4 regions of the Pseudoduganella sp. R-34 genome follow, and region 2 is predicted to be linked to each of the others. Evidence: predicted binding sites of a transcription regulator. Region 2 holds the regulator's gene; each other region holds the start of a gene.
What was found. The regulator FNR, encoded in region 2, switches genes on or off when oxygen is low (the NO sensors DNR and NnrR bind a similar motif). The targets are predictions, from matches to a motif close to TTGATNNNNATCAA.
Positions count from the first base shown of each region.

Region 1: ACN9MW_RS16860 (universal stress protein) is a predicted target of FNR. The motif match lies at 1,944-1,957, and genes of this name have one in related genera.
Region 3: ACN9MW_RS19905 (MBL fold metallo-hydrolase RNA specificity domain-containing protein) is a predicted target of FNR. The motif match lies at 4,472-4,485, and genes of this name have one in related genera.
Region 4: ACN9MW_RS26005 (ribonucleoside triphosphate reductase) is a predicted target of FNR. The motif match lies at 4,331-4,344, and genes of this name have one in related genera.

Region 1 covers NZ_CP184572.1:3,675,720-3,683,556, reverse strand. The annotation lists gene ACN9MW_RS16865 (TonB-dependent siderophore receptor) at 1-1,818, opposite strand, end outside; gene ACN9MW_RS16860 (universal stress protein) at 2,016-2,855, shown strand; gene ACN9MW_RS16855 (PHA/PHB synthase family protein) at 2,883-4,493, shown strand; gene rodA (rod shape-determining protein RodA) at 4,626-5,720, shown strand; gene ACN9MW_RS16845 (M35 family metallo-endopeptidase) at 5,881-6,945, shown strand; gene ACN9MW_RS16840 (hypothetical protein) at 6,964-7,416, opposite strand; gene ACN9MW_RS16835 (PAS domain S-box protein) at 7,447-7,837, opposite strand, start outside.
Region 2 covers NZ_CP184572.1:3,548,854-3,556,690, forward strand. The annotation lists gene ACN9MW_RS16325 (sensor histidine kinase) at 1-439, shown strand, start outside; gene ACN9MW_RS16330 (response regulator) at 436-849, shown strand; gene ACN9MW_RS16335 (response regulator) at 846-1,949, shown strand; gene ACN9MW_RS16340 (response regulator) at 1,942-2,577, shown strand; gene fnr (fumarate/nitrate reduction transcriptional regulator Fnr) at 2,679-3,452, shown strand; gene ACN9MW_RS16350 (carboxymuconolactone decarboxylase family protein) at 3,513-3,884, opposite strand; gene ACN9MW_RS16355 (MerR family transcriptional regulator) at 3,838-4,287, opposite strand; gene ACN9MW_RS16360 (bacteriohemerythrin) at 4,333-4,719, opposite strand; gene ACN9MW_RS16365 (RNA-guided endonuclease InsQ/TnpB family protein) at 4,906-6,132, shown strand; gene ACN9MW_RS16370 (LysR family transcriptional regulator) at 6,106-7,104, opposite strand; partial or broken gene ACN9MW_RS16375 (aldo/keto reductase family oxidoreductase) at 7,201-7,837, shown strand, end outside.
Region 3 covers NZ_CP184572.1:4,363,726-4,371,562, forward strand. The annotation lists gene dsbD (protein-disulfide reductase DsbD) at 1-1,296, shown strand, start outside; gene ACN9MW_RS19895 (carbonic anhydrase) at 1,293-2,039, shown strand; gene ACN9MW_RS19900 (diguanylate cyclase domain-containing protein) at 2,042-3,064, opposite strand; gene ACN9MW_RS19905 (MBL fold metallo-hydrolase RNA specificity domain-containing protein) at 3,073-4,437, opposite strand; gene ACN9MW_RS19910 (amino acid permease) at 4,586-5,932, shown strand; gene ACN9MW_RS19915 (hypothetical protein) at 5,932-6,762, shown strand; gene ACN9MW_RS19920 (hypothetical protein) at 6,844-7,407, opposite strand; gene ACN9MW_RS19925 (peptidylprolyl isomerase) at 7,404-7,837, opposite strand, start outside.
Region 4 covers NZ_CP184572.1:5,650,438-5,658,274, reverse strand. The annotation lists gene ACN9MW_RS26030 (hypothetical protein) at 1-204, shown strand, start outside; gene ACN9MW_RS26025 (HD-GYP domain-containing protein) at 245-1,312, shown strand; gene ACN9MW_RS26020 (CHASE domain-containing protein) at 1,390-3,705, shown strand; gene ACN9MW_RS26015 (hypothetical protein) at 3,723-3,959, opposite strand; gene ACN9MW_RS26010 (low molecular weight protein tyrosine phosphatase family protein) at 3,973-4,296, opposite strand; gene ACN9MW_RS26005 (ribonucleoside triphosphate reductase) at 4,434-6,155, shown strand; gene nrdD (anaerobic ribonucleoside-triphosphate reductase) at 6,166-6,339, shown strand; gene ACN9MW_RS25995 (anaerobic ribonucleoside-triphosphate reductase activating protein) at 6,299-7,042, shown strand; gene ACN9MW_RS25990 (alpha/beta hydrolase) at 7,047-7,837, opposite strand, start outside.

The sequences.
Region 1 (7,837 bases), 130 kb from region 2:
GACGCCGTTGAAATCGGCGCCCGCGGCATCCTTGGCCCTGAACTGGGAAAATCCCGCGGTGGCGTTCCAGCCGGGCGCCAGTTCTCCCGAGACCTCGAACTCAAAGCCATCGCTCTTGGCGCCGCTTGCGGCGCGGTAGTACGCTTCCGGCGCAAGCGGGCCTGTGCCATCGCGGTCGACCAGGCCGGCCTCCTGGGCGAGCTTGTCCTGCTTGATCCTGAATACCGCAAACGACGCATTCACGCGGCCGTCCAGGAATTCGCCTTTGATGCCGCCCTCGTAGCTCTTGCCGACTACCGGGTCCAGGATATTTCCCGCCAGGTCCTTGCGGTTCTGCGGCTGGAAAATGTCGGTGTAACTGGCGTAGGCAGACAGGTTGTCGCTGAGGTCATATACCACGCCGGCATAGGGCGTCAATTCGTGGTCGTGCTTCAGCTGATAGGCCGGGCTCCAGGCTCCGGCGCCGGTCTTGTCGTAGTTGGTGAGGCGCGCTCCGATAATCGCCTTCAGCGGATCGGTGATCGAGAAGCGCGCAACACCGTACAACGCTTCCTGCCGGGTCACGCTCTTTTCGTAAAATGTCGGCGCGCCCCAATTCGGCTCAGGATACGCTGCACCATTCCAGTGATTGAAATCGCCTACCGGAGGGTAGTCACTGCCGTAATCGGCGGCACGGCTGTCGGCATTGAATTCCTGCTTCGAGTGCATGTAGCCGAACGCCGCTTCATGCTTGCGCCCGGCGAGCGCAAAGGGTCCGCTGGCATGAAGGCTGAAGTCGTCCTGCCGGGTGTGCGTAATGTAGGAGCCTGCAAACGCGCCCATGCCCAGTCCCGTCGCGCGCTCAGGTACCCCTGAGAGGTAAAGCAGCGCGGAATCGGCCTTGCGGTCGCCATGACTGAAGCCGGCGCGCAGCCTCCAGCCGTTGTCGAAGCTGTGTTCAAGGTTGGCGAAGGCGTTCTCGTACGCTGTTTCCCAGCGCGTCCACCCGGCCGCCGACGTTTTCGAGACATCCCAGTTGGTCTTGCTGCCGTCGGTGTACCAGTACGGCAGGCCGCCCCACATCGGGCCTTGCGGGTCGTTTTCCTGGCGGCTGTAGCCGGCGGAAAGCACGGTGCCGGGCGCCAGGTCGGCTTCTACAGTGCCATAGAAAGTGTGGCTTTTGCTCTTCATCAGATCGACCCAGCTGTCGGAACGCTGGTATTCACCGACCACCCGGGCGCGTACGCTACCGCTGGCATTGACCGGGGTCGAAACGTCTGCCATGGCGCGGCGCTCGTTCCAGCGGCCGGTGCCAAGCTGCGCGCTGCCGGTGAGCTCCTTGCTGGCCGCACGCTTGCGCACCAGGTTGATGGCCGCCGAAGGATTGCCGGCGCCCGTCATCAGGCCGGTGGCGCCGCGCACCACTTCCACACGGTCGTAGAGGGCCAGGCTCCCCAATACTTCGCCGGAACTCCATGCCTGCTCCCAGGCCGTCGGCACGCCGTCGATCTGCAGGTTGTCAATGTCGAAGCCGCGCGCGGTAAAACCGGCGCGATGCGTCTCATACTGGTTGACCGAAACGCCGGTCACATTGTTGACCACATCGGTCACGGTCTGTAACGCCTGGTCCTCGATGCGCTGCTGGGTCATCACGGATATCGATTGCGGCGTGTCGCGCGGCGAAATGCTCAGCGGCGTGGCCGTCCGGCTGCGTTCCGCGGTGTAGGTATCCGGCCTTTGCGCAGTGACCTGGATCTGCGGCATCACTGCAGCGTCTTCCGCCAGGACAGCACCCGGAAATGCCAACCCAAGCAATACCGCCAACTTCTTCTTGTCCATCGTTACCTCAGCTAATTATCAATGATTAGCTGGCGGGGAGCTGGCTTTATTCGAAACCGTAAATGATAACTATTCGCATCTAAAAGTCAACACTTGCTTATGCAAGTTACCGGATTAGATTGAAATTGACCCAGATCATGCCGCTGGATTGCGCATAACCCTAGACTTTTTCATATCTATCCATCCCGGAGGCTGCCATGGGGTTCAAGACTGTCGTTGTGCACGTGAATAGTTCCGCCGATACCGAGCGCCGGGTACGGCTGGCATCCCAGATCGTGCGCATGTCAAAAGGCCGCCTGGTCGGTGCGGCGATGAGCGGTATTTCTCGCTTCCTGTACGCCGACCATGCCACCGCCATGGGTGTCAGCCTGGCAGCCCAATGCATCGACGAAGCGCGGGAAGCCGCCCGCGACAGCTTGCGGCGTTTCGAGTCGCAATGCGCGATGCTGGACCTGCCGTCCTTCGAATCCCGCCTGCTTGACGACCAGGCCGCGGATGGCCTGGTGCTGCAGTCGCGCTACGGCGACCTCCTGATACTGGGCCAGGTCAACCCGGACGATCCGATTTCGCCAATGGAAGAAGAAACACCCGAATATGTGGCCATGAACAGCGCAAGGCCGGTATTGGTGGTGCCCTATGCCGGCCATTTCGGAGCGCCGTTCCAGCGTGTGCTGGTGGCCTGGGACGGCAGCATGGAGGCCACCCGCGCCATCACCGCTGCCATTCCGCTGATGGAGCAGGCCGGCAAAGTCACGCTGGCTGTGTTCAATGCCGGCCGCGAACCCGAGGCCCACGGCAGCGAACCGGGCGCAGACATGGCCCTCTACCTGGCGCGCCATGGCATCAAGGTCGAAGTCTCCTCGCAAGCGACGACGATCGACGTCGGTTCTGCCCTGCTCTCCTTCGCATCGGATCTCGATGCCGATTTGCTGGTCATGGGTTGCTACGGCCATAGCCGCTTGCGAGAAATCATGCTGGGCGGCGCTTCCCGTACGGTATTGCAAAGCATGACGCTTCCTGTGCTGATGGCGCATTAGGTCCGCATTAGGTCTATACTGGCCTGCATGCCAAATCCGTTCGCCAATGTCGCCGCCGCATGGCTGGCACATCCACTGGAGATGGCCCGGGCGTGGCAGGAGCTTGCCACAGTCGCCTGGGCGACCGGCATGCCTGCGCCGCTGGCGGAAGCTGCGGAGGGCGATGACCGATTCAGCGACGACGCCTGGCGCGACAATCCGTTCTTTCATGGCCTGATGCAGCAATACCTCGGCTTCACGCGCACCCTCGAACGGCAGGTCTACGACACGCCGGGCGTGGATGAAAGCGAAGCCCGCAGCGCTGCCTTCTGGCTGCGCCATTGGTGCAACGCTCTAGCCCCCAGCAACTTCCCCTGGACCAATCCGGTCGTACTGCGACGCGCCTTCGACAGCGGCGGGGCCAGCCTGAAGCACGGCTTTGAAGAATGGCTGCGCGATGTGCTGGCGGGCGACCTGCGCATGGTGGATCCGGCCCAGTTCCAGCTCGGACGCGACCTGGCCGCGACGCCAGGGCGCGTTGTGATGCGCAACCAGATGATGGAACTGATCCAGTACACGCCCGTTTGCCCGCAAGTTCGGGCGATGCCGCTGGTCCTGGTGCCGCCCTGGATCAACAAGTACTACATCCTGGACCTGACCGCCCAGCAAAGCATGGTGCGGCACCTGGTGCAACAGGGTTTCGACGTGTTCGTCATGAGCTGGAAGAATCCGCGCGCCAATATGCAGGATGCCAGCTTCGAAGACCACCTGTTCGATGGCATCCTCGCTGCCATCGACGCGGCGCGCAATATCGCCGGCGTCCCGCAAGTGCATGCGGTCGGCTATTGCATCGGCGGCACCGCCCTGTCGGCGTTGATGGCGTGGCTGAACCGCCGCCATCGGGCGGCGCGCGATGTCCCGGTTGCCCATTGGACGCTGCTGGCCACGCTCACCGATTTTTCCAAGCCTGGCGACATCGCCAGTTTCATCAACGACGAAAGCGTGGCCTTGCTGGACGGCCTGATGGCGCGCCAGGGTTTCCTCGACTCGCAGCAGATCGGCTGGAGCTTCCGCATGCTGCGCCCGAATACGCAGATCTGGCGCTATGTGGTGCACAAGTACCTGCTCGGCGAGCCTGCACCAGCGCTGGCGCCCCTGGCCTGGAACTCGGACGGCACGCGCCAGCCGCGCGCCACGCACAGTTTCTGCCTGCGCGAGCTATACCAGGCCAACAAGCTGGCCCACGCGGATGCGCTTGAAATCCGCGGCCAGAAGCTTGACCTTGGCCGCATCCGCCAAACCCTGTATGCCGTGGGTGCGGTGGCGGACCACATCACCCCCTGGCGCAGCACCTACCGCAGCGCGGCGCTGGTGGGCGCTCCGGTACATTTTGTGCTGACCGCCTCCGGCCATATCCTGGGCATCATCAATCCGCCGGGCGGCAGCGCCAAACAGCAATACTGGTCGGCGCCCCTGATCGCGGGCCGCGACGCCAAGGACTGGCTGGCGGTGCAAACGCCAACTCCAGGCTCCTGGTGGCAGGACTGGACCGCCTGGCTGCACGGGCGCTGCGGCGGGTGGCGCACGCCGGCGCCGGCGGCCCATGCCGATTATCCCTGGCTAGGCGATGCCCCCGGAAACTACGTGCGCGAGCGCTAGCCCTGGCCTTATAATTTCGGCCATGAATAATGAGGATAAACAATTCCGCCGCCGGCTTGCCGTGATTGGCGCGATCGCATTTTCCGGCTTTGCCGTCCTGGCTGGCCGCGTAATCTGGCTGCAGGCCTTCCAATGACCGGTCATTCTTCTTTGTGGCGCCGCCTGCGGCCGGTGCTGGCTGTTGACGCGCCGTTGGCTGCCATCCTTGGCTTGCTGCTGGCGGCTGGCCTGTTGACACTGTATTCCGCCTCGGCCGACTTCCCGGGGCGCTTCGAACTGCAGTTGCGTAACGTGGCGATGGCGCTGGGCCTGATGTGGGCGGTCGCGAACATCCCGCCGCCCATGCTGATGCGCCATGCAGTCACGCTGTATTCGCTTGGCGTCGCCTTGCTGTTGGCGGTGTTCCTGTTCGGCGTTACGAAAAAAGGCTCGACGCGCTGGCTCAATCTCGGTCACGATTTCCAGCCGTCCGAGATGATGAAGATCGCGATGCCGATGATGCTGGCCTGGTACTTCCACCGTTTCGATGGCGCCAAGGGCTGGCAAGTATTCGTCGCGGCCGCGGTGCTGCTGGCCATTCCGGTGGGACTGATCGCCAAGCAGCCTGATTTCGGCACGGCGATGCTGGTGCTGGCGGCCGGTTTCTATGTGATCGTGCTGGCCGGGCTATCGTGGAAGGCGCTTGCGGCCCTGGCTGCTTGCGCCCTGGCCGCGGTGCCGGTGGTATGGCAACTGCTGCACGACTTCCAGCGCCAAAGGGTGCTGACCTTCCTCAACCCGGACTCGGATCCGGCCGGCAAGGGTTTCCAGATCACCCAGGCGAAAATCGCGATCGGTTCCGGCGGGATGGCTGGCCGCGGCTGGATGGATGGCACCCAGGGCCACCTCGGCTTCATTCCGGAACGCTCCACCGACTTCATCTTCTCGGTCTTCGCCGAAGAATTCGGGCTGTTCGGCGGGATTGCGCTGCTGGTGACGTACGCCTTGCTGATCTGGCGCGGCCTGCAGATTTCCTCCAGCGCGGTGACGCCATTTTCGCGTTTGCTGGGCGGCGCCATCACCATGATCTTCTTCACCTATGCCTTCATCAATATCGGCATGGTGAGCGGCGTGGTACCGGTGGTTGGCGTGCCGCTGCCTTTTTTCAGCTATGGCGGCACTGCCCTGGTGACACTGGGAATCGGCTGCGGCATCCTGATGGCCATCCGTCGTCAAAGCCAGGTCTGAGCCTGTTACAAATGTCCGGAATTGGACATATTTCCCGGCTCCTGTTCAGGGCATAACGGAACCGTTGTTGAAATAGCGACAGCGCACCGATTTCGATTGAATTGCCGCAGTCTCCCCGTCAAGATTGGCTCACCCCAACCACAACCGGACGGAGAGACGAATGAACTTGAAACACCTTGGCGCTTTCGCACTCGCAGCTTCCTTCAGCCTGGGCGCCTATGCGGCCGACGGCCTCACAGCCAGCATCAGCATGGACAAGCGCGCGCTGGGCCCGCGCGACGACGTGGTCGTGCAGGTCACGCTGACCAATACTTCATCGGTGCCGCAATACGTCCTGAAATGGCATACCCCGTTCGGCGACATTGAAGAATCCCTGTTCGACGTGACCCGTGACGGCGCCAGGGTGCCGTACGAAGGCATGCACGTCAAGCGCCCGGCGCCCACGGCAGCCGATTACTACGTCATCCAGCCGGGCAAATCGCACAAGGTCACGGTGGAACTGTCGCAGATGTATAACATGAGCATCTCGGGCGACTACACCATCCGTTACAGCACCAAGTCGCCCAAGCTGTTCAGCAACGTCGACCCGGCCGGCAAGGCAGTTGACAAGAAGCAGCCGGACACCCTGCAATCGGCCGAGCTCAGCGTGTCGATCGAAGGCACCCTGCCGCGCGGCAGCATCGCCAAGGCGCCGGAACAGCCCCTGCCAAGCGCAGCCGGCTTGTCCTTCAGCAAGTGCACCACTTCGCAGCAGGCCGACATTACAACTGCCGTGTCGACCGCGCAAGGCATGGCCAACGACGGCGACGCCTACCTGGGCGCCAACAAGACAGGCACCCGCTACACGAAATGGTTCGGCAGCTACAATTCCGGCCGCTACTCCACCGTGAAATCGCACTTCGCCGCGCTGAAGGATGCCTTCGCCACCAAGCCGATCACCGTCGACTGCGGCTGCAAGAAGACGTACTACGCCTATGTGTATCCAACCCAGCCTTACAAGATTTATGTCTGCAAGGCATTCTGGAGCGCGCCAATGTCCGGCACCGACTCCAAGGGCGGTACGCTGGTGCATGAGATGAGCCACTTCAACGTGGTGGCCGGTACCGATGACTGGGTCTACGGCCAGTCCGGCGCCGCCAGCCTGGCGATCAGCGATCCTAACAAGGCCATCGACAACGCCGACTCGCACGAATATTTCGGCGAGAACACTCCAGCCCTGCCATAAGGCCTGCCCTGCCGCCGCTCACCTGCCGGTATGTTCGAAGCGTACCGGTCCAACGGTGAGCGGTATTTCCTTTCCGTCCATGAGGTAGTGCCCGGCGTAGCTGATGGTGTACGCATGACGCCCTTGCCTGAAGCCGTACGCGGGTGCCAGGTCGATGGCATTGCTGAGGTGCGCCCCGGGTTTCATGGCCCGGTAGTCGGCTTCCGTCAAGGGGCCGCGCTTGACCATGATGCCCTGGTAGTCGAGCAGTTGCCCGGTCTCGGCGTCGCGCACCTCGAACAGCTTGCCGAACATCTCTTCTTCGGTTGCCAGCGCGTGCAGGACCTTCAGCTGCCGCGCCGATTGGTTGGCCAGGTCGATGTGCAAGACGGGGTGGCCGCCTGCCTCTTTGACGGTGAATGTGACTTCCAGCATTTTCGCTTCCCCTGACAGCGCGGCGGCTGCTAGCAAGGCTGCAATATTGATTTTCACTCCAGACCTCGTTACACGTGAAACTTCTTTTTAGCGCGACTGTTCCAATGCTTCCCCAACCACCTCCAGGAAGTCATTGATGTTCAAGGGCTTGGTCAGGTACCGGAAAAAGCCGGCCTCCAGAGCAGCCTGTACATCAAGCGGCATCGCATTGGCGGAGAGCGCAATGATCGGGATCTCGCGCGTTGCGGCATCCTGGCGCAAACGGCGCTGTGCCTCGCGGCCGCTGATGCCGGGCAGGTTCATGTCCATCAAGATCGCATCCGGCAGGTATTCGCGCGCCATGGCCACACCGGAATTGCCGTCGGTGGCCGACAACAACTCAACGTCGAGATGCAGCTTGACGATCTCTTCCACAAGCTTCAGGTTGGCAGGGTTATCTTCGACATAGAGCAGCCGGGGCTTGCTGTGGTGGCCGCGC
Region 2 (7,837 bases):
CGACCAGCTGGTGGCCGAAGTGGTTGACCTGCTGGCAGTTCCGGCGCATATCAAGGTTACCGTGATGCCCGGCATGCCGACAGTTGCCGGCGAACCGACCCGCATCCAGCAGTTGTTCCACAACCTGGTGTCCAACGCGGTCAAGTACATGGACAAGCCGGAAGGCGAAATCGAAGTGGGCTGGGCCGACGAAGGCAGCCAGTGGCGCTTCCACGTTCGCGACAACGGCCCCGGCATCGCGGAGCGTCATTTTGAACGGATTTTCCAGCTGTTCCAGACGCTGGCGCCGCGCGACCGGGTTGAAAGCACGGGTGTCGGCCTGGCGCTGGTGAAAAAAATTGTGGAAATGTACCAGGGCAGGGTGTGGCTGGAGTCCGAGCTGGGCAAGGGCACGACCTTCTATTTCACCCTGCCAAAGAAAAGAAAGAATAACGCATGAATAATACGAGCAAGCCGATCCTGCTGGTGGAGGACGACCAGGTCGACGTGATGACCATCCTGCGCGCGCTGAAGGAAGTCCATGTCAGCAACCGTGTCGTGGCGACGGAAAACGGCGAGGCCGCGCTGGAATACCTGCGCGAGCCGGGCAACGAACAGCCATGCATCATCCTGCTGGACCTGAACATGCCGATCATGAACGGCATCGAGTTCCTGCAGAACGTCAAGCAGGACCCGCTGCTGCGCCGCATCCCGGTCATCGTCCTGACCACGTCGGAAGAACAGCAGGACAAGATGCGCAGCTTCGACCTGGGCGTCGCCGGCTACATGACCAAGCCGGTGGACTACCGCCAGTTCGTGGAGGTGGTCCGCTCCATCAACCTGTACTGGACCATCAGCGAGCTGCCATGAACAGGGTAAGGGTCCTTATCGTCGAAGACGATATCGTTGACCGTATCGCCTGCCGCCGCGCCTTTGCGCAGGCGCCGGGCTTCAACTGCGAATTGCTGGAAGCGGAAAGCGGCCAGGAAGGCCTGGATATCGCCTTGCGCGAAGAGCCCGACTGCATCCTGCTCGATTATCACTTGCCCGACCTGACCGGGCTTGAATTCCTAGCCCGCCTTGCGGCAGACCGCGGCGAGCCTCAGCCAAATATCCCGGTGATGATGCTGACCGGCGCCGACAGTGCCACCGTGGCGGCAGAAGCGATGCGCCGCGGCGCGCGCGACTACCTGGTGAAGGACAGCGACGGCCGCTACCTCGACTTCCTGGCTGGTGCCATCGACCGCCTGCTGCGCGAGCAGCGCCTGATCGACGAGAAACAACTGGCTGAACAGGTGCTGCGGCAGTCGCAGAAAGAGCTGCGTGAACTGGCCGCGTACCAGGAAAAACTGAAGGAACACGAACGCACCCGCATCGCCCAGGAAATCCATGATGAACTGGGCGGCCTGCTGACCGGCATCAAGGCCTATATCTCGGTCGCCATCGAGCGCGGCGGCGAGCAATCGGACCCACTGTTGAAGGATGCGGCCAAGCTGGCGCAAGATGCGATAGAGACCGTGCGCCGCGTGATTACCGACCTGCGTCCAAGCGTGTTGGACCAGCTGGGCATCTGGCCTGCGCTGGAATGGTATGCGGAACAGGTGGCGCAGCGCAGCGGCTTGCAATGCACCTGCAATATCACGCCGGAGGCGCAGGCGCTGGAGCTCGATGCGGAGCGCAGCACCATGTTGTTCCGCGTCGCGCAGGAAGCGCTGACCAACGTGGTGCGCCATGCCGAAGCGAGCGAGGCGCGCGTCATCGTGGACATTGACGGCGAAAACGTGGTGCTGCGGGTGGAAGACAATGGCAAGGGTATCGAGAGTGCCGGCTTGTCCGACCGCGAATCCTGGGGCTTGTTCGGCATGCACGAGCGCACGCGCCGCTTTGCCGGCGAACTGAATATCAGCGGCAAGGCCGGGCAGGGCACTACGCTGCAGCTGCGCCTGCCTTTGGAGGACAAGAATGGGTGACAGGATCACCGTTTTGCTGGTCGACGACCATGCGATTGCACGCAACGGCGTGCGCCTCATGCTGGGCACTGCGCCCGACATCAGCGTGGAGGGCGAGGCCGGCAACGCCGTGGAAGCGATGCAGCGCGTGGCCGAGCGCAGTTTCGACGTGGCACTGGTGGACATCAAGATGCCGGGCAAGAATGGCCTGGACCTGTTGAAGACCCTGCGCAGCGAATGCCCGCGCATGGCGGTGCTGGTGCTGAGCACCTATTCCGAGGAAATTTACGCGGTGCGCGCGCTGAAATCGGGCGCCTCCGGCTACCTGACCAAGGATGCGCCGACGGCGACCCTGATCGAGGCCGTGCGCAAGGCTGCCTCGGGCGGCAAGCACGTCAGCCCGGCGTTGCTTGAAAAACTGGCAACCCTGGTCGGCGGCGGCGCGAGCGGCGACCACGAAGAGCTTTCCAACCGCGAACTGGAAGTCTTCAAGCTGATTGCCCAGGGCGAGTCCCTGGTGCGCATAGGGGAAAAACTACACCTCAGTCCTAACACTGTGACAACCTATCGCAGCCGCATCCTCGAGAAAATGGGCATGTCCACGAATGCTGAGCTGACCCGCTATGCCCTCGAGCACGGGCTGATCTGAGCGGCTGTAGGGGAACCACTACAGCAACTACACAGGATGCTTGATACCGGGAAATGACGCCGGGCGCAATACTGCTTCCATCGAAAACAAGGAGCAGCAAAATGAGCCCGGTCATCCCAATCACCCCTGCAAACGCCACCAAATCCTGCGCACCAGTCGCAGCCAAATGCTCGCTGTGCAGCTTCAACCGCCTTTGCCTGCCACAGGGCCTGGCCGACGAAGATGTTGCTCGCCTTGACCAGATCATTTCCCGCCGCCGCCGCGTGAACCGCGACGAGCCGCTGTACAAGACCGGCGACAGCTTCCACAGCCTGTATGCCGTGCGCTTCGGCCACTTCAAGACCGTGCAGGTGAACCAGCGCGGCGAACAGACGATTGGCGGTTTCCACATGGCCGGCGACCTGCTGGGCATGGAAGCCATCGGCAATGGCCAGCATTCCTGCAACGCCGTGGCGCTGGAGGACAGTGAAGTCTGCGAGATCCCCTTCAACCGCCTGCAAGAGCTGGTGATGCAGATTCCTGGCCTGCTGCAGCAGTTCCACCGCACCATGAGCCGCGAAATCCAGCGCGAGCAGTCGGTGATGCTGTTCCTGAGTCATATGCGTGCCGAACAGCGGCTGGCCATGTTCCTGCTGAACCTCGCCGGCCGTTACGCCCAGCGCGGCTACTCTTCGACCAGCTTCCAGTTGCGCATGTCGCGTGAAGATATCGGCGGCTACCTGGGCCTGACCGTGGAAAGCGTCAGCCGCCAGCTGGCCCGCCTGCGCCAGGATGGCTCGATCGTCCTGAGCAACCGCGATCTGCGGATTACCGACCGCGCCAGGCTCGAGGCCATGTCGTCCGGCGGCATGGCGCAGGAACTCGCCGTCGCCTGACCGGCTTACCAGTTTTCTCACCTGTAGGGGGTGTATGGGGCAGCTCTTGCTGCCCCTTTTTTATTGCGCGAACACTTCTTTGGCGGCCATCAGGCCGTTGAGCGCGGCCGGAAAGCCGGCGTAGACGGCCATCTGCATGATGGTCTCCACGATCTCTTCGCGGCTGACGCCGACGTTGAGGGCGGCGTGGATGTGCACCTTGAGCTGGGGCGCAGCGTTGCCCATGGCGGTCAGCGCGGCCACCACAGCGATCTCGCGTGATTTCAGGTCAAGCCCCGGGCGCGAATAGATGTCGCCAAAGGGGAATTCGATCAGGTAGCGGGCGAAATCGGGCGCAATATCTTCCAGGCTTTGCACGACGCGGTCGCCGGCCTGGCCGTCGACTTCACGCAGTTTTGCGAGCCCGCGCTCGTAGCGGCTTTCGGTGTTCATTGGCATGTGCTCCATCGGTGGTTGGATTCGACGCCAGGGACTGCTCCAGTGAGCGGTAATACTCGATCTTGGCCTGCAATGATGCTGCAGATTGTTGCATCGCCTCGATTTCGGCGAGCACGTCCTGCATATGCTCTTCTAGCATCCGGCGCCGTTCAGGCACCGTCGAGTCCCCAGCGCCGCGAAGTTTTGCGAATGACTGCATTTTGCCGATTGGCATATGGGTCGTTCGCAGACGCAGCAGGAATTCGATCCAGGCAAGGTCCGAGGCCGCGTAACGCCGCTGGCCGCCCGCCGCACGATTGACCGGGGCAATCAGCCCGATGCGCTCGTAATAGCGGAGGGTGTAGGCCGTGAGGCCGGTACGTTTGGCGACTTCGTCAATGCTCAGGTGCGATTCCATGGGGTGATCGTAAAAGTTAGAGTGCACTCTAAGTCAAGCACTTTATTACTCTAACCGGGAAGCCGCAACTGCGAGCGCAAGGTCCATGGTGTTGATGTGGGCTTCGAGCCAGTCCGGCAGCGTGCGGATGATGTCGCGTGCCGTGGCTTCCTCGTCGTCCTTCAGCAGGCGCAGGGTGCGGGCGACCTTTTCCAGCAAGTAGCCATGGGCTGCGCGGTGGGCCTGGGCAGCCGGGTAGGCAATGCGCTCCATCAGGCTGTTTTCTTCGCGCAGGTGTTCCATGAATTCAGTTGCCAGGTCGCGGCAGGCTGCGTCAAAGGCGGGACGGGGCAGGCTTTCCATGGCGTCGAGCATGTCGAAGACGATGCGGTGCGACTGGTCGAGAACGGGAATGCCCAATGCGAGGTCCGGCCCGAAGACGATGGAATCCATGGGGTTCTCCAGTAGTGTCGAACCGCAATTGTGCCGCTGGAAAAAATTCGGGCACATGATCCATGTCAATTTTCACTTTTGACCTAAAGCGCGGCAAGCCTCGGCCTTCAGGCCGAGGTCAAGAGCGCGGACGCCGACGGCGTCCAACTGAACGCGCCTGTTCCAGGTGCTGTATATAATTACAGTATTATGCGCTTGCAAGCCTTCCAGTTTGAGCTGATTCCCAGTGAGCAGCAGCGTAGGTCGCTGCAGTGTTTTGCTGGCGCCTGCCGGTTCGTGTTTAACAAAGGGCTGGAAGTGCAGAAAAGGCGCTTCAAAGGCGGCGACAAATATCTGAGTTACCCCGCTCTGTGCAGGTTGCTGACAACGTGGCGCCACGATCCGGACACCCCTTGGCTGAAGGAAGCGCCAACCCATCCCCTGCAACAGGCGCTGAAGAACCTGGATCGCGCTTTTGCCAATTTTTTCGCCAAGCGGGCGGGTTTCCCGTGCTTTAAAAAGAAGGGCAGGCGAGAAAGTTTCCATTATCCCGATCCCCAGCAAATCAAACTCGAACAGGGCAACAATCGCCTGTTCCTGCCCAAGTTGGGTTGGCTGCGTTACCGCAACAGCCGCCCAGTGCTTGGTACCGTCCGCAACATTACCGTTAGCCTTCGTGCAGGGCACTGGTCGGTATCGATCCAGACGGAACGCATGGACGAGCCGGTCACGGCCATTGGCAGCCCGGTTGGTATCGACATGGGCATCGTGCGCTTTGCAACGCTATCGGACGGCGGGCATCTGGAACCGATCAATAGTTTCCGACGGCATGAAATCGCGCTGCGCAAGGCGCAGCAGTCAATGGCCCGCAAGGTCAAATACAGCCGGAACTGGAGCAAGGCGAAAGCACGTGTCCAGCGTGTCCATGCGCGCATTGTCAATGTGCGCCGTGATTACCTGCATAAAGCCACAACAACGATTTGCAATAATCACGCGGTCGTGGTGGTGGAAGAGCTGCGGGTACGCAATATGACGAAGTCTGCGGCGGGAACTTGCGCAGCCCCTGGCAAGCATGTGCGTGCCAAGGCCGGCCTGAACAAGGCCATACTCGACCAGGGGTGGTTCGAGTTCCGGCGACAGTTGGCATATAAACTGGCATGGAGAGGTGGCGAGCTGATAGCAGTGCCGCCACATCATACGAGCCAGACTTGCCTCGCTTGTGGCGTTGTGTCGCCGGAGAATCGGCGTACGCAAGCGGTGTTCAGTTGCATTGGGTGCGGCTACGAAAACCACGCCGACGTGGTCGGCGCAATCAATATATTGCGTCGCGGGGCGGCAATGATGTGTAGCGAAGGGCGGGACGACGCCCGGTTCGCCTGTGTTGTGAATGGCGCAGTGAGGCCGTCATCAGCAGGAACCCACCTTTGCGCTTAAAACGGCCTGCGTGCCGGCGATAGTGCAGAAGGAATCCCCTTCCTTTCCGCGTAAGCGGTGGCCGCAGGCCAAGGTAGGGGAGGAAGTCAAAAAGTCTATGAAAGCGCGCAAGGGCGGCGGAACCAGCCGGCGCCCTGGGTAGTAGAGGAAAGGGCCCGTAAAGGATTGCCACCAGGGTTCCAGCACCGCTTCCAGGGCGCCGTTGTCCAGGTGTGGGCGCAGCCAGTCTTCGAACAGGTAGATGATCCCGCTTCCTGCCTTGGCCGCGTCGACGATCAGTTCGACGGCACCGGATGGCTCCACCAGCAAGGGGCCGTTGACATCGACTTTCACGGTTTCCCCAGCGCGCCTGAATTCCCATGGTTGCACTGCGCGTCCGGCAAAACGCATGCGCAAGCAATCGTGCTGGAGCAGTTGTTGTGGATGGTCGGGCCGTCCGCGTTTGTCGAGGTAGGCCGGCGCGACAGCGGCGGCAAAGCGCTGGACCCGTGGGCCGATAGGTACTGCGATCATGTCCTGCTCAAGGCGCTCGTCATAGCGAATGCCTGCGTCGCAGCCCGCGGCAAGCACGTCGACGAGGCCCTCTTCTGCGGTAATTTCCAGTTGTATGTCGGGGTAGGCGGCCAGGAACGCCGGTACGATGGCCGGCAATACCAGTCGTGCTGCACTGATGGGGACGTTCAGCCTCAATCTGCTGGCTGGCCGGTCGCGCAAGCCGTTCACTTCGGCGAGGGCGGCATCGACTTCTGACAGGGCGGGCTGGAGGCGCGCCAGCAGGCGCTTGCCCGCTTCAGTGGAGGTGACGCTGCGTGTGGTGCGGTTCAGCAGCCGCACTCCCAACTGGGCTTCCAGGCGGCGCACCGCTTCGCTGAGACCGGATGGGCTGACGCCCATCGCACGCGCGCCATCGCGAAAGCCTTGGGCGCGTGCAACGGCAATGAAAGCATTCAGGTCGGCAAGATCGACGCGCATTGTGCAAAGTTTCGTACGGGCTGTTTTGATTATACCGGCTTATCGAACGGTCGATTCGCTTCTAGACTGGGAACCTCATTGAAAAGGAGCTCTACCATGTCCCAGCAACCATCCACTTACTGCCTCGGAGACCTGATCGTTAATCGCATGGGATACGGCGCCATGCGCCTTTCGGGGCCGCATGTTTTCGGACCGCCGGCCGATACAGCAGGCGCATTGAAGGTCTTGCGCACGGCGGTTGAATCCGGTGTCGATCACATCGACACCAGCGATTTCTACGGCCCGCACGTAACCAACCAATTGATCCGCGAAGCCTTGCGCCCTACCGCGATGGCCTGGTGATTGCCACGAAAATTGGCGCCCGGCGCGGCGCCGACGCTTCCTGGCTGCCGGCTTGTTCGCCTGCTGAACTGGAACAGGCCGTGCATGACAACTTGCGCAACCTGGGGCTCGACAAGCTGGATGTCGTCAATTTGCGCCTGATGATCGAACCGATGCAGCCGGCTGAGGGCTCGATCGAAGAGCCGCTTGCCGCGCTGGTGGAGCTGCAGCGCAAAGGCCTGGTACGCCACATCGGCTTGAGCAACGTGACCCATGCCCAGGTAGCCGAGGGGCGGCGGATGTGCGAGATCGTGTGCGTGCAAAACCAGTACAATCTGGCGCACCGCAATGACGACGCCTTGATTGATGAACTGGCACGCGATGGTATCGCCTACGTGCCGTTCTTCCCCTT
Region 3 (7,837 bases), 810 kb from region 2:
TGGCGCATCGGCGCGGCATTCCTGGTGTTCGGCCTGCTGCTGTCGTTCACCCCATGCGTGCTGCCGATGGTGCCGATCCTGTCCTCCATCATCGTCGGCGAAGCGCAGGTGACGCGCAAGCGCGGCCTGCTGCTTGCCGCTGCCTACAGCCTGGGCATGGCCCTGGTCTACACCTCGCTGGGCGTGGCGGCGGGCCTGGCAGGCGAAGGCCTGGCCGGCGCGCTGCAAAAGCCATGGGTCCTGATGACCTTCGGCGCCCTGCTGGTTGCCCTGGCGCTGTCGATGTTCGACGTCTACCAGCTGCAACTGCCAAGCGCCCTGCAAACCCGACTCAGCTCCGCCAGCGGCAACCTGTCCGGCGGCCGCCTCGCCGCCGTGTTCACGATGGGCGCCGTGTCGGCCCTGATCGTCGGTCCCTGCGTGGCCGGCCCGCTGGCCGGCGCCCTGCTGTACATCAGCCAGACCGGCAATGCCCTGATCGGCGCCGGCGCCCTGTTCGCCATGGCATGCGGCATGAGCGTGCCCCTGCTGCTGACCGGCCTGTCCGCCGGCAGCCTGCTGCCGCGCGCCGGCGCCTGGATGAACCACGTGAAGAAGGTTTTCGGCCTGCTGCTGATCGCAGTGGCGATCTGGATGGTCAATCCGGTGCTGCCGGTAACCGCCAGCATGGCGCTGTGGGGCGCCTTCGCCATCCTGTGCGCCGCCTTCCTGCGCGTCGGCGAAGCTGTCCCGCAAGGCGCCGGCGCGGGCGCCTATGCAACGAAAGCGCTCGGCGTCCTGATGCTGCTGGGCGGACTGTTCGAGCTGGTCGGCGCAGCCAGTTCCGGACGCGACGTGCTGCAGCCGCTGGCGCACCTGCGCGGCGGCGGGAACAGTGCTACCATGGCCGCCGCGGGCACGGGCCAGCCACACGATGCCGAAACCCGCTTTACCCGCGTGCGCACGGTAGCCGACCTTGACCAGGCCCTGGCCAGTGCCAAGAAACCTGTCATGCTAGACTTCTACGCCGATTGGTGCGTCTCATGCAAGGAGATGGAACGCCTCACCTTCACCGACACGCGCGTGCAAGCGGCCATGCAGGACATGCACCTGCTGCAAGCCGATGTCACAGCCAACAGCGAAGAAGACCGCGCCCTGATGAAACGCTTCAGCCTTTTTGGACCGCCCGGCATCGTCATGTTCGACGCTAGCGGTAATGAAGTTCCTCAAGCGCGCATCATCGGCTACCAGCCACCCGAAAAATTCCTGCGCCGCCTGGAACTGGCGGCCAACAACCCTGAAAGGACCACTCAGTGAAACGCACTCTCTCCCTCCTGCTCAGCGCCGCCCTGCTGCCTGCCGCGGCCTTCGCTGCAGACAAGCCGGCACACTGGAGCTATGACGGCGCCACCGGCCCGCAGAACTGGGGCAAGCTGGAACAGGACTTCAGCACCTGCAAGCTGGGTCACAACCAGTCGCCGATCGACATCCGCAAGACCAGCAAGGCCAAGCTGCCGCCGCTGGAATTCGCCTACAGCCCGTCGCCGCTGAAGATCCTCGATAACGGCCACACCATCCAGGTGAACTACGCCGCAGGCAGCAGCGTCACCATCGACGGCAAGCGCTACGACCTGCTGCAATTCCACTTCCACAAGCCAAGCGAAGAAAAGATCAATGGCCGCAGCTACCCGATGGTGGCGCACCTGGTGCACAAGAATGAAGAAGGCAAGCTGGCCGTGGTAGCGGTGCTGTTCCGCAAAGGCGCCGAGAACCCGCTGGTGCAAACCCTGTGGGATGCCTTGCCGAAGGAAAAAGGCGAAGCACAGGAAGTGCCCGGCGCGAGCATCGATATCGGCAAGCTGCTGCCTGCCGCGCAAGGCTATTACAACTTCGCCGGGTCGCTGACCACTCCGCCCTGCAGCGAAGAGGTCAACTGGTTCGTGCTGAAAAATCCGGTTGAAATGTCGGACGCCCAGCTGAAGCGCTTCGCCCAGGTCTACAAGCACAACGCCCGCCCGGTGCAGCCGCTGAACGGCCGCACCGTCCAGGAAAGCCTGTAGATTCAGCAGCGCGCCTGCGCCCGCTTGCAGCGGTCGCGTCCCTGCCGCTTGGCGGCATACATGGCCGCATCGCTGCGCCGCAACAGCTCTTCGGCCAGTTGCGCATCATACGGAAACACGGCCAGCCCGATGCTGGCCGATACGAAGGCCGGCTGTTCTCCCGCCAGCCGCACCGGTGCGCGCACTGCCGCCAGCGCACGATCCAGGATCTCCTCCGCCTCGCCCACATCGTTCAGGCCAGCGAGCAGCAGCACGAATTCGTCGCCGCCCAGGCGCGCCACGGTATCGTTGGCCCGCACCACCTGCTGCAGACGTCCCGCCACTTCCACCAGTACCGCGTCGCCAGCCTCGTGGCCAAACGTATCGTTGACGTGCTTGAAGCCATCCAGGTCCATCACGCAAACGGCCACCAGCTTTTCGGCACGCGCCGCAAAGGCCAGCGCCTGCTGCAGGCGGTCTTCCATCAGGCGCCGGTTCGGCAGGCGCGTAAGCGGGTCCATGAAGGCCATCTTTTCGATCTCTTCCTGGCGGGCGCATTCATCGGTAATGTCGGTAAACAGGCCGAAATAGTGCTGCACCCTGCCGTGTTCATCGCGCACCGCGCTCAGGGTCAGGTGTGCGGCAAACAGCGTGCCGTCGGAGCGTTTGTCCCATACCTTGCCCTGCCACTGGCCGGTTCCCAGCAGGCCTTGCCACATCGCCTTGTAGAACTCGGCGTCCTGCCTGCCGGACTGCATGATGCGCGGATGCTGGCCCACCAGCTCGTGGCGCGCGTAACCGCTCATGGCAGCGAAGGCGCGGTTGGCCTCGACGATGCGCATGTCGCGGTTGACCACCAGGATGCCTTCCGATGTCGCATCGAACACCTTGGCCACCAGGTGCTCGCGCGCCGCGGCGCTGCGCATGCGCTGGCGCAGCAGCCGGGAAATGCTCGTCACATGGCGAAACATCAGCCATGCCGTCAGCGCCGCGGCCAGCAGGGCGCCGCACAGTGCGGCAAGCGAGATTTCCAGCAAGGCCGCCATGGCATCCCCTACTCCAGTACCACCTCTTCCAGGTAGTCCGGCACCCGGCATGGCCAGTGGAGCTGTTCCGAAATGCGCAGCCGCAGGGCATCGGCCGCCGCCGGTTCGCCATGGGTGACGAACACCTGGCGCGGCGTGGCCGAAGAATGCGAGAGCCAGCCCAGGATTTCGTCGGAGTCGGCATGGGCCGACAGGTTGCCGATCAGTTCGACCTTGGCCCGGATCGAGTAATACTCGCCGTGGATCTTGACCGAGGTTTCGCCGGCCAGCATGCGGGCCCCGCGCGTCCCTGCCGCCTGGAAGCCGGCAAACAGGATAGTGTTGCGCGAATCGCCGGCAAAGGCTTTCAGGTGGTGCAGCACGCGGCCGCCGGTAGCCATGCCGCTGGCGGCAATGATCACCATCGGCGCCTGGCGCCGGTTCAGGGCCATCGACTCTTCCACGCTGTTGACGATGTGCGCCACGTGGCCCAGGGCGTGGCAACTGCGTTCGTCCAGCCGGTGCTGTCCCTGGTGCTTGATATAAAGCCGCGTGGCATCCACCGCCATCGGGCTGTTGAGGTAAACGGGGAGCGCGAGCGGGATGGCGCCTGCCTCCTTGAGCCGCCAGATTTCATACAGCAGTTCCTGCGCACGTCCGACGGCAAACGAAGGGATCACGGTCACCCCGCCGCGCGCCGCCGTCCTGCTGATGACGTCGGCCAGCTTGCTGCCGGGGTCGGAGACGTCGTGGCGCCGGTCGCCGTAAGTCGATTCCACCACCAGGTAGTCGCATTTGCCAAGCACGGTCGGCGGCCGCATGATCGGATCGTTGGGCCGCCCCACGTCGCCGGAAAACATCACGGTCCGGCTGTTGCAACGTACCGAAACCGACGCGGCGCCCAGGATATGCCCGGCCAGCTGGAAACGCGCCATCATGCCCGGCGCCGGCGAAAACTCCTGCCCGAACGGCACCACTTCCAGGTGCTCCAGCGCGCGCAGCGCGTCCGCTTCCGAATACAGGGGCAAAGCCGGCTTGTGCTTGGAGAAGCTGTGGCGGTTCGCATACAGCGCTTCCTCCTCCAGCAGCCGGCCGCTATCGGGCAGCAGGATGCGGCACAAATCGCGCGTCGCCTCCGTGCAGTACACCTTGCCGCGGAAGCCGGCGCTGACCAGCACCGGAAGGAAGCCGCTGTGATCGAGGTGGGCATGGGTCAGCACCACGCTGCGGATGGCCTCCGGCGGCACCGGGAAAGCATCCCAGTTGCGCAAGCGCAGCTGCTTATAGCCTTGGAACAGGCCGCAATCGACCAATACCTGTTCGTCGCCATGGCGCAATAGGTATTTGGAGCCGGTGACGGTGCCGGTGGCACCAAGGAATTTAAGTGTGAGCATGTTTGCAGCATATCCAAGCCGACGCACAAAATATTTGATCCAGGTCAAAGAGAAGTCTTGCGAAATGCGGCAGTGCGAAAATGACATTGTTGCCTTGCGAGGATGTAGAATCAGGGCCTTTGATCTTTTCGACACCAGGACGCCATACATGACAGAACTGAAACGGGGCCTGAAAAGCCGCCATATCCAGCTGATCGCGCTGGGCGGCGCCATTGGCACGGGCCTTTTCATGGGCATCGCCGACACCATCAAGCTGGCCGGGCCTGCCGTGCTGCTTGGCTACGCGGTGGCTGGCTTCATTGCCTTCCTCATCATGCGCCAGCTGGGCGAAATGGTGGTCGACGAGCCGGTCGCGGGTTCCTTCAGCTATTTTGCCGACAAATATTGCGGCCACATGGCCGGCTTCATGTCAGGCTGGAATTACTGGGTGCTGTACGTGCTGGTCAGCATGGCCGAGCTGACGGCAGTCGGCATCTACGTCCAATACTGGTGGCCGGGCATTCCCACCTGGGTCAGCGCCCTCGCCTTCTTCCTGATCATTAACGCCATCAGCCTGGCCAATGTGCGCGCTTACGGCGAAATGGAATTCTGGTTCGCCATCATCAAGGTGGTAGCGGTGGTCGGCATGATCGTGTACGGCGGCTACCTGCTGGTGTCCGGCAACGCCGGGCCGGAAGCGACCGTGGCCAACCTCTGGCAGCACGGCGGCTTCTTCCCGAACGGCGTGTCGGGGCTGATGATGGCGATGGCAGTGATCATGTTCTCCTACGGCGGCCTGGAACTGGTGGGCATTACCGCCGCCGAAGCCAGCAACCCTTCCGAGACCATTCCCAAGGCGACCAACCAGGCCATCTACCGTATCCTGATCTTCTATGTCGGCGCATTGGGCGTGCTGCTGTCGCTGTACCCCTGGCAGAAGGTCGTCACCGGGGGCAGCCCGTTCGTGATGATCTTCCACGCACTAAACTCCAACTGGGTTGCGAACATCCTGAACGTGGTGGTGCTGACCGCCGCACTGTCCGTGTATAACAGCGGCGTGTACTCCAACAGCCGCATGCTGTACGGCCTGGCCAGGCAAGGCAATGCACCGAAAGCCCTGCTGGGCGTGAACAAGCGCGGTGTGCCCTTGGCGGCGCTGGGCGTATCGGCCCTCGCCACCGGCATTTGCGTGGTGCTGAACTACTTCATGCCGGGCAAAGTGTTCGGCTTCCTGATGGGACTCGTGGTTTCGTCGCTGGTAATCAACTGGGGCATGATCAGCTGGATCCACCTGCGCTTCCGCGCCCAGAAAAAGATCGAAGGGCACGAGACGGGCTTCAAGAGCTGGGGCTACCCGCTGACCAACTACCTGTGCCTGGCCTTCCTGGCCGGCATCCTGCTGATCATGTACATGAGCGAAGGCCTGCGTATTTCGGTGTACCTGATCCCGGTCTGGCTGCTGGCACTGTACATCGGCTACCGCCTGCGCGGCGTGCCTGAAAAGGCGGCGGCGTAATGCCCAAGGTCGCACTCCTGACGATCCACGGCATGGGCGAGCAACCGCTCGACTATGCCGACGACATGCGGCGCGCGCTGTCGCACCGCATGGGCGCGGCCTTCTCCGACGTCGACGTGCATAGCGTGTATTACCAGCACCTGCTCAAGCCCAACGAGCTCGATGTATGGAACCGCACGCGCGAGCGCTCCACCGTGCGCTACGAACAGCTGCGCAAATTCATCCTGTTCGGCTTTGCCGATGCGGCAGGGCTGGAAAATCGCAAGGAATACGACAATTCGGTCTACGAGCAGGCGCAGATGGAGATTGCGCGCGCCCTGCTGGCGATTCTTGCCAACCGCGGCCCGGAAACGCCGATCGTGCTGCTGGCGCATTCGCTGGGCTGCCAGGTCATGTCCAGCTTTATCTACGACGCGCAAAAGCGCGCCGGCGGCGGTGCTGTAGCCGCCGGCATCTGGAAGCCGGGCCGCATGGCCGACAGCCTGACAGCCGAGCAGCGCAAGTTCCTGCAATGCGGCACGGTGCGCACCTTCGTGACGACCGGTTGCAATATCCCGGTCTTCGTCTCCGCCCACCAGCGCATGGACGTCAAGCCGATCATCAAGCCCAATCCAGCATTCACCTGGCTCAACCTGTACGACCCCGACGATGCACTCGGCTGGCCCTTGCAGCCGCTGGAAGGCGGCTACGAAACCCTGGTCGAAGACCGCGTCGTCAACGCCGGCCAGGGCATCCTCGACTTCATGACCAAGAGCTGGAACCCGCTCTCCCACACCGCCTACTGGACCGACGACGAGATCATCAAGCCCTTGGCCAGCTTATTAGTTTGAAAGTCGGGGTCAGGTCTGGCAATCCGCCATTCTTTTCGCAATGCGAAAAGAATGGCGGATTGCCAGACCTGACCCCGACTTTTATCTTGAACGCATGTTGTCGGCGGCTTGGCGCTGCTGTTCGATGCGGCGGATCTTTTCTGCAACTTTGGCCAGCTCCTCAGGCGGCACGCCGGCTTCGCGACCTTGCTCGAGATCGGAATGCAGACGGGCTAGTTCGGGGACTGCGGCTTGGGCGTAGGCCGCGGCCAGGCGCTGTTTCTGCGCCAGCTCATGGGCGGCGTAGGCTTGCGGGTCGGCCATTACGCTGGCGTCGGGGTGCTCGGCCGGGGCGTCGTGCTGGATCGGCGGGGTGCGGGCATCGCCGGATTCCCGTGCCTGGGCCAGCGAGAGCCAGGCTGGCGCCCGCGCGTCGACCGGCGGGATCGGCACGCGGCGCAGTCCATCGCCTTCGCCCGTATCAGCCATCGCCGGACGTTCGCCAGCCCCCGGTGCGGGCATGGGGGCCGGCGGTGCGGGCTTGGGTGGTGTGACGGCGGGCGCCTGGGGAGGGGGCGTCGTTTCGCGAACGCTGGCGAAGTACCATTGGCCAACGACGGCGGCGACAATAGCGGCGATGACGGCGATGGCTTGCCAGTGTTTCATGGCGCCTCTGCGATTTCAATGCGCACTGTGCGGCGCGACTGTTCGATCATCTGGCTTAGCTGCTGCCTGGCTTTCTGCAGCGCGATCATGCGGCTGGCCTGGTAGCGCACTGTTTCCGATTGCAGCGGGTGGGCGCCATGGACCTGTTCTTCAACGAGCACGATTTCCCAGTAGGCGTTCTCGTTCGGGCCGACCGGTGCCCGGACCGGGGCGGATGGCTTGCCCGGCGGCTGGCTGAAGGCGAGGCTGGCCAGCCAGTCCTTGCTGCCGTCGGCGCTGATCCAGCCAAGGTCGCCGCCTTTGGCTGCGTCGCCGGCGCGCGACATGCGGCGTGCAGTGGCGGCGAAGCCTGCGCCTTGCTGCAATGCCCTCACCGCACGCTGCGCCTGCGCTTCGTCCGCTACCTGGATGTGGCGGGCGCGGACCCTGT
Region 4 (7,837 bases), 2.1 Mb from region 2:
GGTGTGCGCTACGACGAAAACTACCTGGCCGATGACGTGCTGGCCTGCGGCACCATGCGCGAAACCTGCCCGATTTGCGAAGAGGGCCACCTGCAACTTGTCCTGCGCCAGAAGAACGTGCGGGTGGCGCACCTGTTCTGCATCGAATGCACCCGTTGTTTCGGCGCTTTCCTGCCCGATGGCTCGCCGGCCCTCGCCGACTGAACATTCCCTGCGTATTGTTCCCGTGCGGTATCATGCCGCAATGAAGAGCCCAAAGACCAAGCCGCTGCTGCTGATCGTTGACGGATCGGCCGACCACCTGCAACAGCTCAGCCACCTGCTGGAAGACAGGTATGCCGTGCGCCTGGTCGAAGATGGCGACAACGCGCTTGCCTCGGCGGAGCTGTTGCCGCGCCCGGACCTGATCCTGGTCGACGTGGTGCGCGATGGCTTTGCGGTTTGCCAATGCCTGCGCGGCAATCCGGACACTGCCGGCATCCCGCTGATCGCCATGATCGAGCGCGGCCAGCCGGACCTGGAGCAAAGCGCCCTGGCCGAAGGCGCTTCCGACGTGGTGGCGCGCCCGCTGGTGCCGGAGCTGCTGCGCGCGCGCATCGCCACCCACCTGCAGTTGCGCGAGGCGCGCGCCAAGGTGCAGCGCCAGCGCAACCGGCTCAATGAACTGGGCCAGATCGCCGATGCCGCTGCCTGGGCCATCGCCAGCCTGGCCGAATGGCGCGACGAGGAAGACCCTTCGCACCTGCGCCGCATCCAGCACATCGTGCTGGCGCTGGCGCGCCAGTTGCAGGGCAACCCGCGTTTTGCCAATGAACTGGTGGAGGCCCATATCCCGCTGCTGTTCAAGGCAGCCCCGCTGCACGATATCGGCAAGGTGCGCATTCCCGATGCGATCCTGCTCAAGCCGGGCCGCCTGACGCCGGAAGAATTCGAGATCATGAAGCTGCACACGGTGCACGGCCGCGATGCCATCGCCGGGGTGGAGCGCGAGCTGGGCTTCTCCAACGCCTTCCTGCGCTTCGCGCGCGAGATCACCTACAGCCACCAGGAGCGCTACGATGGCTCCGGCTATCCGCAAGGCCTGGCTGGCGATGCCATTCCGGTAGCGGCGCGCCTGGTCGCGGTGGCCGATGTCTATGATGCGCTGGTATCCGAGCGCGTATACCGTCCGGCCTTTACCCACGAAACTGCCATCGAACTGATCCGCCAGGGCAGCGGCGAGCAATTCGACCCGGATGTGGTCGATGCGCTGCTGGCCGCCGAGGAACAGGTCAGGGAAATTGCGCTGCGATACCAGGATGCGACAGGGTAACAACGGCTGACCGTTTCCCTGGCGTATGAGGGATTTCACTATGCTATAGTCGTCTCCATAGTCCCGTCGGAGCAAGCATGCGCATACACGGATACCTGGCCTTTATTGTCGGTATTTGCGTTACCGTGTGGGTCTGCATGTTCGTGATGAATGTGCAGGACCGCCAGACCAATGAAGCCTTCCAGCGCGACACGCAAAAAATTGCGCGCGACACCCAGCTTCGCTTGCAAACCTACTTCGACATGCTGCTTAGCATTAAGGGCGTGTTCGCGGTGAAGGACGATGTCTCGCGCGTGGAATTCAGCCGCTATGTGCGCGAGCTGGACCTCAAGCGCCGCTATCCCGGCTTCCAGGCCATCCAGTTCGTGCGGCGCGTGCCATCCAGCCAACTGGATGCCTATGCGGTACGCATCCGTGCTGATGACAGCCTGCAAAGCGGCGGCTATCCCGACTACAAGGTGCATCCGGCTTCGGTGCGGCAGGAGCACTTCCTGATCGAATACAACGAGCCGATGAGGGGCAATGAAAACGCCTTCGGCCTGGACCTGGCCGCACTGCCTCCGCATTACAAGGCCCTGCAGCTGGGCAAGGCCACCGGCCGCGTGGTGGCCACCGAACGCATCACCCTGGTGCAGGACGCCAGCGGCCAGCCCGGCTTCGTTGCGCGCGCACCGATCTACCGCCGTGGCGCCTCGCTGTTGACGGAGCAGGAGCGCGACGCAGCGCTGGTGGGCTTTGTCGCCATTGTTTTCCGTGTCAACGACCTGATGTCGGAAACGATCGACAGTCCGATGCTGCAGCACCTTTATGTCAGCATCAACGATGCGGGCTACATCAGCGACGGGGGCAAGATGCCGGCTACGGTCGACAACCTGATGTTCAACAGCTTCGGCAAGCTTGGTTCTGGCGAGCGCATGCCGGCGCTGCCTGGCCTGACCAGCAGCATCCCGCTCGATGTCGGCGAGCGGCGCTGGATCATGAAATTCGAAGGCCATGCGAGCGAGCGTTATAGCCGCGACTTGAGGCTGATCACGGTGATCGGCCTGGCCGGCTTTATCATCAGCGCCCTGATCGGCGCGCAGATCATGACATTGCAGCGGCGCCGCGCGCTGGCGCAAAAGCTGCGCGTCACTGCCGACGAATTGCGTGCGTTGCAGGATAGCGCCATTGTCGGCATCGGCTTGTTCGCCAACGGGCTGATCGTGCGCTGCAACCGCGGGCTGGAAGAGATGATGGGTTACCAGCCGGGCCAGTTGGCGGGCCGCTCCTGCAATATGCTGACGGGCGGGCTGAGCGATCCCTTTGCCTGCGTGGCCGATGGCACGCCGATGCATTTCGAGCTGGAGCTGGCCAGCTCCAGCGGCCGGCGCCTGTGGTGCATGGTGAACGGACGCATGCTGGACGAGAATGAGCCGCGCAAAGGCTGCGTCTGGGTCATTATCGATATCACGGAGCGCAAGCAGACCGAGGCAGCGCTGGTCGACACCAAGCATGGCCTGGAGCGCAGCCTGAATGAGCTGGCACTGCAAAAGTCTAACGTGGAAATGGCGCACAAGGATCTGTCGGCCGTGCTGCTGACGTTGAAACAGGCGCAGGCCAACCTGATCACGTCCGAGAAAATGGCATCGCTGGGCGCGCTGGTAGCAGGCATTGCGCACGAACTGAATACGCCGATCGGCAACAGCCTGCTGACCGCGACGGCCTTGAGCGACATGTGCAAGGAGTTTGAGCGCCAGCTCTCCGAGGGCGGCATCAAGCGCTCGGCCCTCGATACGCATCTGAAGGATGCGCGTATGGCGTGCTCGATCATCACCAACTCCCTGACGCGGGCGGCTGACCTGATCCACTCCTTCAAGCAGGTGGCGGTCGACCAGACCTCCGACAAACGGCGTTCGTTCAACCTGCATGGCGTGGTGCACGACACGCTGGCGACTTATTCCGCCCAGCTGCGCCGTGCCAACTGCGAAGTGAAGGTGTGGATGCCGGAGACGCTCAACTTCATGTCCTACCCCGGCAGCGTGGGCCAGGTGCTGAGCAACCTGATCCAGAACGCCATCATGCATGCCTTCGAGGGCCGGGAGTCCGGGCATATCACCATCAGCGCCGTCGAGATGGACGAGGATAATGTCGAACTGCGCTTTGCCGATGACGGCAATGGCATGAGTGCACGCACGCTGCGCCAGGTGTACGATCCCTTCTTCACCACCAAGATGGGGCAGGGCGGGTCAGGGCTCGGCATGAACATCGTCTACAACCTCGTTACCGGCGTCTTGCGCGGGACCATCCACGTTGAATCCGAGCCTGGAAAAGGCACTACCGTGATCATGAACTTGCCGCGCCAGGTTCCCGCGAAGGAGGAACTGGCTGAAACCGACCTGCTTCATGCGCAGTAGTCGGGCAAAGCCAGAAGTCAGGTGCGCAAGCCTTCCAGGATTTTCAATGCAGCACGCTCCGCTTCGCCTTCGGCGGCATGCTGGTCCAGAAAGGTCTGGTCTGCCGACACGCGTCGCTTCGGATAGATATGGGTCATATGCATCGGGTTCGCGGAAGGGGCGAAGATGGAGACGTAGGCGCCCCATTGCTTCGTGCCTTCAAGTAGTTCGCCGGTGTACTCAATCTCGTAGTCATCAACGCTTTTGGTAGGCATCGTCATTCCAGGATCAGCGCAGGAACTTGCCGGCTTTGGCTTCGAGGAGCCGAACCAGTTCGGCCTGCATGTATTCGTAGTCGTCAGGAATGTCGAGGCAAATCACGCGCTTCCCGTTCAGGTGCGCCCTGAAATCGCGGGAGAGGCGGTTGCGGTGAGTCTTCTCCATCACGAAGATGATGTTGGCCCACGCGATCTGCTCGCTCGACAGGGGGACGTCGGCGTCATTGCCCAGGCCTGCGGAATCGGTCTCCACATCGGGCCAGCTCGCGAATACATGCTCCGCTGTCGGGCTGCGCAAGCGATTTTGCGTGCAGATGAAGAGTGCTCGTTTCATGGTATAGGCGAATTTTGCACGAATCTTATCAAATTTAAACCAGATCAAGGAAATCAAAAATCAGCGCCGTCAAGTCGCTGTTCACTACATTTAGTGTGTAATATCCATCGCAACACAACATCTAGTTTAAGAGAATAATGAACCCTGCCCGCAAGACTACCGTGGACGTCGAGTCCTCGATCAATGAATACCTCCAGCAGCTCGACTGGCGGGTGAACGCCAATGCCAACCAGGGCTATTCGCTGGGCGGCATGATCCTCAACATTTCCGGCAAGATGGTCGCCAACTACTGGCTCGACCACGTCTACCCGCGCACGGTCGGCGAAGCGCATCGCAATGCCGATATCCACATCCATGACCTCGACATGCTGGCCGGGTATTGCGCCGGCTGGTCATTGCGCACGCTGCTGAACGAAGGCCTGAACGGCGTGCCGGGAAAGGTGGAATCGGCGCCGCCGAAGCACCTCTCCAGCGCCGCCGGCCAGATCGTGAACTTCCTTGGCACCTTGCAGAACGAATGGGCCGGCGCCCAGGCTTTCAGCTCCTTCGACACCTATATGGCGCCCTACGTCCGCAAGGATAGGCTGGGCTATGAACAGGTACTGCAGACCATGCAGGAACTGGTCTACAACCTGAACGTCCCCTCGCGCTGGGGCACGCAAACGCCTTTCACCAACCTCACTTTCGACTGGACCTGTCCGGAAGACTTGCAGGAGCAGGTGCCGGTGATCGTCGGCGAAGAGATGCCGTTTACCTATGGCGACCTGCAGGCAGAGATGGACATGATCAACCGCGCCTACATCGAAGTCATGATGCGCGGCGACGCCAAAGGCCGCGCCTTCACCTTCCCGATCCCGACCTACAACATCACGCCGGACTTCGACTGGCACAGCCCGAATGCCGACCTGCTATTCGAAATGACTGCCCGCTATGGCTTGCCTTACTTCCAGAACTTCGTGAACTCGGAACTCAAGCCGAACATGATCCGCTCCATGTGCTGCCGCCTGCAACTCGACCTGCGCGAACTGCTCAAGCGGGGCAACGGCCTGTTTGGCTCGGCCGAACAAACCGGCTCGCTGGGCGTGGTCACGTTGAACTGCGCCCGCCTTGGCTACCTGTATGCAGGCGACGAGGCGGCGCTGTTTGCACGCGTGGACGAACTGCTTGAACTGGGCAAGACCAGCCTGGAGATCAAGCGCCAGGTGATCCAGCGCCTGATGGATGGCGGCCTGTTCCCCTATACCAAGCGTTACCTCGGCACGCTGCGCAACCATTTCTCCACGCTTGGCGTGAATGGCATGAACGAAATGCTGCGCAACTTCAGCGGCGACACGGAAGACATCACCACCGAAGCCGGGGCCGCGCTGGCGATACGCCTGCTCGATCACATCCGCGCCCGCATGCTGGAGTTCCAGGAAGAGACAGGACATATGTACAACCTCGAGGCTACGCCGGCCGAAGGCACAACCTACCGCTTTGCCAAGGAGGACCGTGCCCGCATGCCGTCGATCCTGCAGGCAGGCACGCCGGAAATGCCTTACTACACCAACTCTTCGCAGCTCCCGGTGGGCTTCACCGATGACCCGTTCGAAGCGCTGGAGCGGCAGGACGAGCTGCAACGGAAATACACAGGCGGCACCGTGCTGCACCTGTACATGACCGAGCAGGTATCCAGCGCCGATGCCTGCCGCCACCTGGTGCAGCGCGCACTGACGCACTTCCGCCTGCCGTACATCACGGTGACGCCGACGTTCTCGATCTGTCCGAAACACGGCTACTTGAGCGGCAAGCACGAATTCTGTCCGAAATGCGATGAGGACATCCTTGCGCGCAAGACGCGCGAACTTTCACTTGACTAAGGAGATAGGCATGACCGCCAAGCAGCCAAACCAGGAAATCGCCCTCACCGACGCAGAGCGCCAGCCTTGCGAAATCTGGACGCGTGTAATGGGGTATCACCGCCCGTACTCGTCCTTCAACGTTGGCAAGAAGGGGGAATTCAATGAGCGCACTTATTTCGTCGAGCGCCGGAACAATGGCTGACAGGGAGCTCAAGGTCGGCGGCTACGCCAGGTTTACGTCGACCGACTATCCCGGCGAGCTGGCAGCCGTTGTGTTCGTCCAGGGCTGTCCCTGGCGCTGCGGGTACTGCCACAACCCGCACTTGCAGCCCAGGGACGTTGCGCCGGCGATCGCCTGGCGCGACATGCTCGCTTTTCTCGCCGGCAGGGCAGGGCTCCTTGACGCCGTGGTGTTTTCCGGCGGCGAGCCGACCCTCGATCCGGCGCTGGAAGATGCGATGCGCAGCGTGAAAGCGCTCGGCTTCAAGGTGGGCTTGCACACCGCAGGCATCTACCCTGAGCGCCTGAAGCAGGTGCTTCCGCTGACGGACTGGGTAGGCCTCGACATCAAGACCTCATTCGAGGCCTACGATGAAATCACTGGCGTCAGCGGCAGCGCGCAAGCAGCGCGCACCGCCGCCCGCCTTGTCATTGAGAGCGGCGTTCCGTACGAATTCAGGACCACGATCCATCCCAGGCTGACTACACCCCGGCACCTGGCCGCGTTGGTGGAGCAGATTTCCGGCATGGGTTGCGAGACGTATGCACTGCAGGATTTCCGTTCGGTTGGCTGCCGCAGCCAGGATTTGATCAATTCCGCCAGCGAAGGCGTTTTGCACGGCGAATTGGCCGGCCAGGTGAAGTCGCGGTTCCGCCAGTTCACGCTTCGGCAAGCGAATGGCTAGCTGATCACTTCACCAGCATGGCATCACGCAGGATCGACCCCGCCATGTCCAGGGCTTGTTTGCCTTCCTTCAGTTCCTGGTAATAGTTGGGCCAGAAGTGGAACATCTTCGGCCATATTTCGAGCCGCACGCGTACGTCGGCGATGGTGGCTGCACGGGCGAGGGCGATGGAATCATCGAGCAGCGCTTCAGTGGCGCCGACGAAGATGTTGAGCGGGGCGATGCCGTGCAGATCGGCGAAAACAGGGGAGGCCAGGGGCACGTTCCGCGGCCGGTCGCCGAGGTATTGCTCGGCCAGGAACAGCATGAGTTCGCGGTTCAGCACCGGGTCGCGTTCGGCGTTTCGTGCGTAGCTGCCTGCCGCAATGGTCATGTCGGCCCAGGGCGAGAACAGGACCGTGCTCGCCGGCTGGGGCAGGCCCAATTCCCGCAAACGCACCAGCATGGCGATGGCAAGGCCGGCGCCAGCGCTATCGCCTGCCACTGTAAGCTGCATTCCCCGATCAAGCAAATACTGGTATCCGTTAACGGCATCATCCAGCGCATCAGGGAAGGGGAATTCGGGAGCGCGCCGATAGTCCAGGGCGAAGGTCTTCATTTCCGCCGCGCGACCCAGTTCGCTGACAAAATGCCGGTGGCTTTCCAGGGAACCCCATACGAAGCCGCCGCCGTGCAGGTAGAGGATGACGCCGTCTTCGCGCGCGTCCGAAGTGAAGGTCCATTCGGCGGGAACGCCGTTCGCCATGACGGGAGCGACGCTGACGTCCGCGGCAGTCGGATAGAGGCCGGCCAAGG